Regions from separate parts of the Castellaniella hirudinis genome, predicted to be linked through region 1. Evidence: predicted binding sites of a transcription regulator. Region 1 holds the regulator's gene; the other holds the start of a gene.
What was found. The regulator NrdR, encoded in region 1, represses ribonucleotide reductase genes. The targets are predictions, from matches to a motif close to CACNANATNTNGTG.
Positions count from the first base shown of each region.

Region 2: ACFO0J_RS14655 (ribonucleoside triphosphate reductase) is a predicted target of NrdR. The motif match lies at 2,395-2,408, and genes of this name have one in related genera.

Region 1 is NZ_JBHSDY010000001.1:154,600-159,631, forward strand. Features, by position in the region: gene ACFO0J_RS00800 (riboflavin synthase) at 1-510, opposite strand, end outside; gene ribD (bifunctional diaminohydroxyphosphoribosylaminopyrimidine deaminase/5-amino-6-(5-phosphoribosylamino)uracil reductase RibD) at 563-1,750, opposite strand; gene nrdR (transcriptional regulator NrdR) at 1,827-2,300, opposite strand; gene glyA (serine hydroxymethyltransferase) at 2,340-3,584, opposite strand; gene ACFO0J_RS00820 (YbhB/YbcL family Raf kinase inhibitor-like protein) at 3,661-4,293, opposite strand; gene tyrS (tyrosine--tRNA ligase) at 4,320-5,032, opposite strand, start outside.
Region 2 is NZ_JBHSDY010000010.1:205,093-210,124, forward strand. Features, by position in the region: gene ACFO0J_RS14645 (anaerobic ribonucleoside-triphosphate reductase activating protein) at 1-348, opposite strand, end outside; gene nrdD (anaerobic ribonucleoside-triphosphate reductase) at 355-537, opposite strand; gene ACFO0J_RS14655 (ribonucleoside triphosphate reductase) at 573-2,354, opposite strand; gene ACFO0J_RS14660 (aldehyde dehydrogenase) at 2,507-3,988, opposite strand; gene ACFO0J_RS14665 (ABC transporter permease) at 4,038-4,886, opposite strand; gene ACFO0J_RS14670 (ABC transporter permease) at 4,883-5,032, opposite strand, start outside.

The DNA of each region.
Region 1 (5,032 bases):
GGTGTGCGGGATCAGGTTGATGGAAATTTCGGTGCCCTCTTCCTGGTCGTCCACGCGGTTGACCGTCAGGCTGACGCCGTTGACGGTGACCGAGCCCTTGTACGCCAGGTATTTCGACAGATGAGCGGGGACGATGATGCGCAGCTCGGTCGATTCCGCCACGGCTTCGAAGCAGGTGACGCGGCCCACGCCGTCAACGTGGCCGGATACCAGATGCCCGTCCAGGCTGTCGCCCAGGCGCAGGGCGTGTTCCAGATTGACCTCGCCTGGCCGGTCCAGGCCGCAGGTGCGGTCCAGGCTTTCGCGCGACACATCGACTTCGAAGACATCGCCATCGAGGACAACGGCCGTCATACAGGCCCCCTGGATGGCGATCGAATCCCCCAGGCGGGTCGCCGCCAGCGGCAGGCCGCCGGCCTGGATCGACAGGCGCACGCCTGCATCCTCGCTGTCTCCCAGGGGGCGAACTTCGGTGATGCGGCCCACGGCCGCGACGATACCAGTGAACATGAAGCTATCCTTTATTCATTGCATGCAAACCGAAGGCGCAGCGTGGGGGCCATTACAATCCGCACGCCTGGACCAGCGCCTGCCAGCGCCCCGTATCACGCAAGCGCAGCCGCATGTCCGGGGACAAGGGCTGGACGTCCAGGAATTCATATCGATAGGCCTGGTCCAGGCCCGCAATCGGGGTCGGCAGCGCCGCCAGGCCCTGGCCGTCGCCCAGGATACTGGGCGCCACGTAAGCCACCCACTCGTCGACCAGCCCCGCCTGGATCAGCGCACCCTGCAGCCGCGCGCCGGCCTCGACATGGACCTCGTTGATCTCGTGAGCCCCCAGCCAGCGCGCCAGCGCCTCCAGGGACAGGCCGCCATGATCGTCTGCAGGCAGCACGATGACGCGCACATTGCGCGCCGCCAAGCGGGCGGCCTTGCCGGCGTCGGGCCGTGTCGTGAAGACCCAGACCGGATCGCCATTGATGATCCGGGCCTGCTCGCCCAGCACGAATTGCGTGTCCAGCACCGCGCGGATCGGCTGGCGCGGGGTCTCGACCGCGCGCACGTCCAGCATGGGATCGTCGGCCAGGACCGTGCCAATGCCGGTCAGCACCATGCAGGACCGTGCCCGCCAGCGATGCCCGTCCTCGCGCGCGGCGTCACTGGTGATCCACTGCGAGCGGCCGTCCGGCAGGGCCGTATGCCCGTCGAAGGACGAGGCGGACTTGAGCCACAACCAGGGCGTGCCGCGCGTCATCCGGGCAAAGAAACCGGGGTTCTGCGCCAAGGCGTCTTCGGCGAACAGGCCGACGTCGACCTGGATGCCGGCGGCTCGCAGCCGGGCGATCCCGCCGCCCGCCACCTTGGGGTTGGGGTCCTGCAGCCCGATCACGACTCGCGCGACACCGGCTGCGACCAGCGCATCGGCGCACGGCGGCGTGCGGCCGGTATGGCTGCACGGTTCCAGCGTGACGTAGGCCGTCGCGCCACGCACGGCCACGCCCCGGAGGGCGGCCTCGTGCAGGGCCTGGGCCTCGGCGTGCCGGTCGCCTGCTCGCTGCGTGCTGCCCTCGGCCAGCCAGCGACCGTCGCGCACCAGGACACAGCCGACACGAGGGTTCGGGCTGCTGACGAACAGGGCCTGCTCGGCCACCGTCAGGGCGCGCCGCATCCAGCGGTGGTCTTCGGTGGAGAAAACAGGGCCCCCACGCTGCGCCTGCGGCTTGCTGCCCCCCGAGGGGGCGTCTTCCATCTTGGGGCGGCCCGGCGATGGAAGGGGGCCCCCACGCTGCGCCTGCGGCTTGCTGTCCGGCGATGGAGGGGAATCTTCAACCCGGGTCATCGGCATCATCCGCGCGGCGGAATTCGTCGATGGCCTGGACGAATTCGCGCAGATCCTCGAAGCTGCGATAGACCGAGGCGAAGCGCACATAGGCCACGGGATCAAGCTGGCGCAGTTCCGACATGACCAGCTCGCCCACGTGGTCGGACTGGACTTCGCGCTGACCGCTGGTCAGCAGCCGTTCCTGGATACGCGCGACAGCAGCGTCCAGCGCCGTCGCGCTGACCGGACGCTTGCGCAGCGCCAGAGACATGCTGCCGTGCAGCTTGGACGGATCGAAATCCGCCCGGGTTCCGTTTCGCTTGACGATGGCAGGCATCATCAGATCGACCCGTTCATACGTCGTGAAGCGCCGGTCACAGGCCGTGCACCGGCGGCGACGACGGATCGTGTCGCCTTCCTCGGAAACCCGGGAATCCACGACCTGGGTTTCGGCGCAATTGCAGAACGGACACTTCATCTGCGCTGCGGGCGCCCGCAGGCGCCCGTTCCGGTTGGGTTAGCGATAGACCGGCAGGCGCGCGGTCAGTTCGTTGACCCGCGCGCGCACTCGGGCGACGTTGTCGGCATCATTGGGATTGTCGAGCACGTCGGCGATCAGGTTGCCGGTGAGTTCAGCTTCGGCTTCCTTGAAGCCGCGCGTGGTCATGGCCGGCGTGCCCAGGCGGATGCCGCTGGTCACGAAGGGCTTTTCCGGATCGTTCGGGATGGCGTTCTTGTTGACCGTGATGTGGGCCTCGCCCAGAACGGCTTCGGCGACCTTGCCGGTGATGCCCTTGGCGCGCAGGTCGACCAGCATCACGTGGCTTTCGGTGCGACCCGACACGATGCGCAGGCCGCGCTTGACCAGGGTGTCGGCCAGCACGCGGGCGTTGGCGGCAACCTGGGCGGCGTAGGCCTTGAATTCGGGTTGCAGGGCTTCGCCGAAGGCCACGGCCTTGGCGGCGATGACGTGCATCAGCGGACCGCCCTGGATGCCGGGGAAGATCGAGGAATTGATGGCCTTTTCGAATTCGGCCTTCATCATGATCACGCCGCCGCGCGGGCCGCGCAGGGACTTGTGCGTGGTCGAAGTGACGAAGTCGGCATGCGGCACCGGGTTGGGATAGACGCCGCCGGCCACCAGGCCCGCATAGTGGGCGATATCCACCATGAACAGGGCGCCGTTGTCGTGCGCGATGCGCGCCATGCGCTCGAAATCGATGTGCAGCGAATAGGCCGAGGCGCCGCCGACGATCAGCTTGGGCTTGTGGGTGCGCGCCAGTTCTTCGAGCTTGTCGTAGTCCAGGACCTCGTTGGCGTCCAGACCGTAGGAATGGAAGTTGTACAGCTTGCCGGACGCGTTGACCGGCGAACCGTGCGTCAGGTGGCCGCCTTCGGCCAGGCTCATGCCCAGCACGGTGTCACCCGGCTTCAGGACCGCCATGTACACGCCCTGGTTGGCCTGGGAGCCGGAGTTCGGCTGCACGTTGGCTGCCTCTGCGCCGAAGATCGCCTTCAGGCGGTCGATGGCCAGTTGTTCGACCACGTCCACGTACTCGCAACCGCCGTAGTAGCGCTTGCCGGGATAGCCCTCGGCGTACTTGTTGGTCAATTGCGTGCCCTGGGCCTGCATGACGGCCGGGCTGGCGTAGTTTTCCGAGGCGATCAGCTCGATGTGCTGTTCCTGGCGGGTGTTTTCCTGCTGGATGGCGGCCCAGATGTCCGGGTCAGTCTGATCGATGGTGCGGGAACGGTCAAACATGGGGTAGTGGTCCTGAAGGCAGAGAGGTCAGAGGGGTATAACGAAACCGAATCATTCTAGCGCGAACCCCGCGCATCTACAGAGTGTGCAGGCGGGGGTTCAGGGTGTAGGTGCCGGTCAGGGACGCCTGAGCCAGCACATGGCCCCGCATGGCCTCCAGGGCCTGCGCGCCGGTGAAGCGGCCGGCCACGCCCAGCTCGGCCACGTCCAGCGCGTAGACCGTGAAGACGTAATGGTGGGCGAGCGAGTCGTTCCAGGGCGGGCAAGGGCCGTCGTAGCCAAAGTAATCGCCGTTCATGTCACGGTCGGCCGCAAACCAGCCGGTGTAATCGTTCAGGCCCTGGCGGGTGCCGTCCAGGGACAGCGGACCGGCCTTGCCGCGCGGCGTAATGCCGTTGGAATAATCGCCCTCGGCGATGGCGCGCGCATCGGGCGCCACGTCCACCAGCACCCAATGGAAGAAGTCGGTGCGCGGCAGGTCGGCCGGGACTTCGCGGCCTTCCTGGTTGACGTCGTCGGGCCGCGTCGGCACGTCCGGATCGACGCACAGAATCGCGAAGGACCGCGTGCCCTCGGGCACATCCGACCAGGCCAGGTGAGGATTGCGATTGCCGGCCAGGGCGATGTGGGTTTGCGCATCGATCCGCCCAAAGGCATTGCGTTCGGGAATGACCCCCTGATTGGGGAAAGAGTCGCTATGCAGTTTCATGGGGGTCCTCCGTGGGTGCTTCGGGCTCAGGTCAGGGTGACCCGGGCGAACTTGCGCTTGCCGACCTGCATCACATAGGTGCCCGCCGGCAGCAGCAGGGACTTGTCCTCGACGCGGTCGCCATCGATGCGCACGCCGCCCTGTTCGATGTTGCGCTGGGCTTCGGATGCCGAAGCCGTCAGCCCCGCTTCGCGCAGCGCCTTGAGGATGCCCATGGGCGCAGCCCCGGCGGTGACTTCGGGCATGTCGTCCGGGATCTCGCCGTCGCGGAAGCGGGCGTTGAACTGCTCCAGCGCACGCGCGCCGGCGCCGGCGCCGTGGAACCGGTCGACGATTTCGTCGGCCAACATGACCTTGATGTCGCGCGGATTGCGGCCGGCGGCGATTTCCGCCTGCAAGGCGCCGACGTCCGCCAGTGAGCGGAAAGACAGCAGCTCGAAATAGCGCCACATCAAGGTGTCGGAGATCGACATCAGCTTGCCGAACATGGAATCCGGCGCTTCGGTGATACCGATGTAGTTGCCCTTGGATTTGGACATCTTTTCGACGCCGTCGGTGCCTTCGAGCAAGGGCATCGTCAGGACGCACTGCGGTTCCTGACCGTATTCCTTTTGCAGTTCGCGGCCCACCAGCAGATTGAACTTCTGGTCGGTGCCGCCCAGTTCGAGGTCGGCCTTCAGCGCCACGGAATCGTAGCCCTGCAGCAGCGGATACAGGAATTCGTGCACCGAGATCGGCA
Region 2 (5,032 bases), on a different contig from region 1:
CAGGGCGCGGACCTGACGGATCGCGCTGCCCAGGCCGGGGTCCATGGCGGGTTCGCCGCCGCTGAACACCACGCCGTCGATCAGCCCGACGCGGCGGCGCAGAAACGCCATGACCTCCTGCCAGTCCAGCGGGCTGTCGGCCGTGCGCGGCTGCAGGTGCGGGTTATGGCAATAGCCGCAGCGCCAGGGGCAGCCCTGCACGAAGACGACGGCGGCCAGCAGGCCGGGGTAGTCCGTGGCCGTGAAGGGCACCAGCCCGCCGACTTTCAGACGGGCGGGCGCGCGTCCCGGCGTGATGCGCGGGACGGCGGCGGCCGTTGGGGCGTGGGACGCGGTGGCGGCGTGCATCGGGCTTTACGCGGCCGGGCGGGCAGGCGCCTGGCCGACGCGCCGTTCGACGAAGTAGCGGCGCTCGTGGAATTCGCCTTTCTTGCCGATGTTGAAGGACGACATGGGACGGTGATAGCCCATGACGCGGGTCCAGATTTCGCAGGGCTGGCGTTCGGCGTCGTTCAGGGTGATGGAGGTGGTTTGCATAGGATGCTCCTGTTCAGGGTGGGTGGAAAAAGCGTTCAGGCCGCCGCTTCGTGCGCGGCCGCCTCGGTGATGGCTGCCCGCTGTTTGCGGGCGATCAGCTCGTCGTCGCACTGCGGGCAGAATTCGTGCTTGCCCGGCAGGTAGCCGTGCCTGGGGCAGATGGAAAACGTCGGGGTGACCGTGATGTAGGGCAGCGAGAAGCGGCCCAGCGTGCGGCGCACCAGCTCGCGGCAGGCGTCGGCCGAGGACAGCGGTTCGGTCATGTACAGGTGCAGCACGGTGCCGCCGGTGTATTTGCGCTGCAGTTCGTCCTGGCGCTCCAGCGCCTCGAAGGGGTCGTCGGTGAAGCCCACCGGCAGTTGGGACGAGTTTGTGTAGTAGGGCATGTCGTCCGTGCCGGCCTGCAGAATGTCGGGCCAGCGGGCGCGGTCTTCCTTGGCGAAGCGGTAGGTCGTGCCTTCGGCCGGGGTGGCTTCCAGGTTGTACAGGTGGCCGGTGGCTTCCTGGAACTCGACCATGCGGGCGCGCACGTGGTCCAGCAGGCGCACGGCGAAATCGTGGCCCCAGGGGTGCGTCAGATCGTGTTCATCCGCCGTGAAGTTGCGGATCATTTCATTGATGCCGTTGACCCCCAGCGTCGAGAAGTGGTTGCGCAGGGTGCCCAGGTAGCGGCGCGTGTACGGGAACAGGCCGTCGTCCATGTGCTGCTGGATGACGCGGCGCTTGGTTTCCAGGCTATCGCGGCCCAGGGCCAGCAGTTCGTCCAGGCGGGCGAACAGGCCGGCTTCGTCGCCGGCGTGCAGATAGCCCAGCCGTGCGCAGTTGATCGTCACCACGCCCAGCGAACCGGTCTGCTCGGCCGAGCCGAACAGGCCGTTGCCGCGCTTGAGCAGTTCGCGCAGATCCAGTTGCAGGCGGCAGCACATGGACCGGATCATGTTCGGCTGCAGTTCCGAATTGATGAAATTCTGGAAGTAGGGCAGACCGTATTTGGCGGTCATTTCGAACAGCAGTTCGGCGTTGGGGCTGTGCCAGTCGAAGTCGGGCGTGATGTTGTAGGTGGGGATGGGAAAGGTAAAGGCGCGACCGCGCGCGTCCCCGGCCATCATGACCTCGATGTAGGCGCGGTTGATCATGTCCATCTCGGCCTGCAGGTCGCCATAGGCGAAGGGCATTTCCTGGCCGCCGATGACCGGAATCTGCGTGCGCAGGTCTTCCGGGCAGACCCAGTCGAAGGTCAGGTTGGTGAATGGCGTCTGCGTGCCCCAGCGCGAGGGCACGTTCAGATTGAAGATCAGTTCCTGGATGCACTGGCGGACGTCCGCGTAGGACAGGGCGTCCTTGCGGACGAAGGGCGCCATATAGGTGTCGAAAGAGCTGAACGCCTGGGCGCCGGCCCACTCGTTTTGCAGCGTGCCCAGGAAATTGACGATCTGGCCCACGGCGCTGCCCATGTGGCGCGGGGGGCCGGATTCGATCTTGCCGGGCACGCCGTTCAGGCCTTCGGTCAGCAGGGTGCGCAGCGACCAGCCGGCGCAGTAGCCCGACAGCATGTCCAGATCGTGGATGTGCAGGTCGCCCTGGCGGTGCGCCTGGCCGATGGTTTCGGGGTAGACGTGGCTGAGCCAGTAATTGGCGATCATCTTGCCCGAGGTGTTCAGGATCAGGCCGCCCAGCGAGTAGCCCTGGTTGGCGTTGGCGTTGACGCGCCAGTCCTGGCGGCGCAGGTATTCGTCGATGGAGCGGATCACGTCCACGTGCGGGACGGGGCGCTCGGCCGGGGCGGCGGCCGAGGTCTGGGGCTGGCTGGAAGTCATCCTGGTGATCTCTATATATTGTGTATTTATGAATCGTAAACACAATATATGGTGGTATCAAGCCGAACGGAGACTTTTTTGGATAGCCTTGATGGAGGTCAAGAACAGGCGCGTGCGCGGCCCTTCGCACGAGGCCTGCGCACGATGCGGCGTTACGACAGATCGATCCAGATGGTTTTGAGTTGCGTGTATTGGTCGTGCGCGTGGATGGAGTTGTCGCGCCCGCCGAAGCCCGACTGCTTGTAGCCGCCGAACGGCGTCGAGATGTCGCCCTCGCCGAAGCTGTTGACGGTGACGGTGCCGGCGCGCAGCATCCGGGCGCCCCGGATCGCCTGCTTGCCGTGGGCCGAGAAGATCGAGGCGGCCAGGCCATAGTCGGTGTCGTTGGCGACCGCGATGGCTTCCTCGAAGCTGTCGACGGTGATCACGCTCAGGATGGGGCCGAAGATTTCCTCGACGGCCAGTGTCGAGTCGCGCCGGGTGTCGACGATGGTGGGTTCGACGAAGCCTTCGGACACGATCTTGCCGCCCATCAGGACTGTTTCCGCCCGGGCCGCTTCCAGGTACGCACTGACTTTCTGGAAGTGCGCCTTGGACACCAGAGCGCCGACGCGCACGGCGGGATCCAGCGGGTCGCCCACGAGCCAGTTCGCAGCCTCGGCCTTGACCCGTTCGAGCAGGCGATCCTTGATGCCGCGCTGCACGATCAGCCGGGATGCGGCCGAGCAGTTTTCGCCCATGTTCCAGAATGCGCCGTTGACGACGTGCGCCGCCACGGTGTCCAGGTCTTCGGCGTCGTCCAGCACGACGCAGGGGTTCTTGCCGCCCAGTTCCAGCACCACTTCCTTGAGGTTGCTGGCGGAGGAATAATTCAGGAAGCGCCGCCCGGTCGCCGTCGAACCGGTGAAGCTGACCATGTCCACGTCGGGATGTTTGCCCAGGGGTTCGCCCACTTCGGCGCCGGAACCGGTGACGATGTTCAGCACCCCGGCCGGCAGCCCGGCCTGGACCGCCAGTTCGGCCACGCGCAGCGCCGTCAGGGTGGTTTCTCCGGCGGGCTTCATGACGACCGAGCAACCGGAGGCCAGGGCGGGGCCGATTTTCCAGGCCATCATCAGCAGCGGAAAGTTCCAGGGCAGCACCAGGCCGACGACGCCGACGGGCTCGCGCACCACCAGGGCGATGTGGCTGTCCGAGGCGGGGGCGACCTGGTCGTAGATCTTGTCGATCAATTCGGCGTGCCATTTGAGCACGTGGATGGTTTCCGGCACGTCCACGGTTTCGCAGTCGAAGATGGTCTTGCCGCTGTCGATGCTTTCCAGCACGGCCAGTTCGCGGGCGTGCGTTTCCATCAGATGCGCCAGGCGCAGCAGGGTTTCCTTGCGTTCGCGGGGGTGGATGCGCGACCAGCGGCCGTCCTCGAAGGCGGTGCGCGCGGCGGCGACGGCCAGGTCGACATCTTCGGCGCTGCAGGCGGCAATCTCCGTCAACGGTGCGCCGGTGGCGGGATTGGTGGTGGCGAAGGTCCGGCCCGAGAGCGCCGGGCGGAACTCGCCGTCGATGAAGGCGTGTTGCGGCAGTTTCAGTCCTGCTGCGATGCGGTGGTATTCGGCCGGAGTGAGAAAGTCGGACATGGGAACTCGCGTGATGGATGGACAGTGGGACGTGGAGAGGTGAGGCGCGTCATGGGCGGGCTTTTTCCTTGCCGCCCAACGCCGCCTTGGACAGCCGGTCCAGCAGCAGCGCCACCGCGACGATGGCCAGGCCGGCGCGCAGCCCCAGGCCCATTTCCATGCGCGTCAGGCCGCGGGTGACTTCCGCGCCCAGGCCGCCCGATCCGACCAGGCCGGCCAGGACCACCATCGCCAGCGACAACAGGATGCATTGGTTCAGGCCGACCAGCAGCGTGGGCATGGCGGCCGGGATTTCGATCTTCAGCAGCACGGTGCGCGGCGGCGCGCCCAGCGCCTGCCCCAATTCCTGCAGGTCGTGCGGGATCTGCTTGAAGGCCAGCGTGGTCAGGCGCAGCATCGGCGGGATGCCGTAGACGATGGTGGCGATGATGGCCGGGACGCTGCCCAGGCTGAACAGGATCACGGCCGGGATCAGATACACCCAGGGCGGCACGGTCTGCATGATGTCCAGGATGGGGCGCAGCATGGCTTCCAGGACCGGGCGGCGGGCCGCCAGCACGCCCAGCGGAAAGGCGATGGCCACGGACAGGACCACGGCGACCGTGACGAGCGTGATCGTCTGGATGGCTTCGGGCCACAGGCCCACCCCCCAGCAGAATCCCTGCGTCAGGGCCGTGATGACGGCGGGGCGCAGGCCCAGCAGCTTCAGGACCAGCGCGGTGCTGACGAGGATCAGCGCCCACGGCGGCAGGATCATCAGGAGCGCGGTCAGGCCGTTCAGCACGAGCTGGATGACGTCGCTGATGAAGGCGAACAAGGGGTGCCAATGGACGTTCAGCCAGTCCACCGCCGGGGTCAGCCAGGCGCCGGGCGAGAAGGTCGGCAGGATCGAACTCATGCTTTTCTCCCTTTGGGGCTGGAGGCGCCGGCGCTTTGACTGAGCCGGTCCAGGATCATGGTCAGGATGACGATGGCCAGTGCCGCGTCGATGGACTTGGCGATGTCGAGCTTGCGGATCGCGTCGTAGATGCTCTGGCCCAGGCC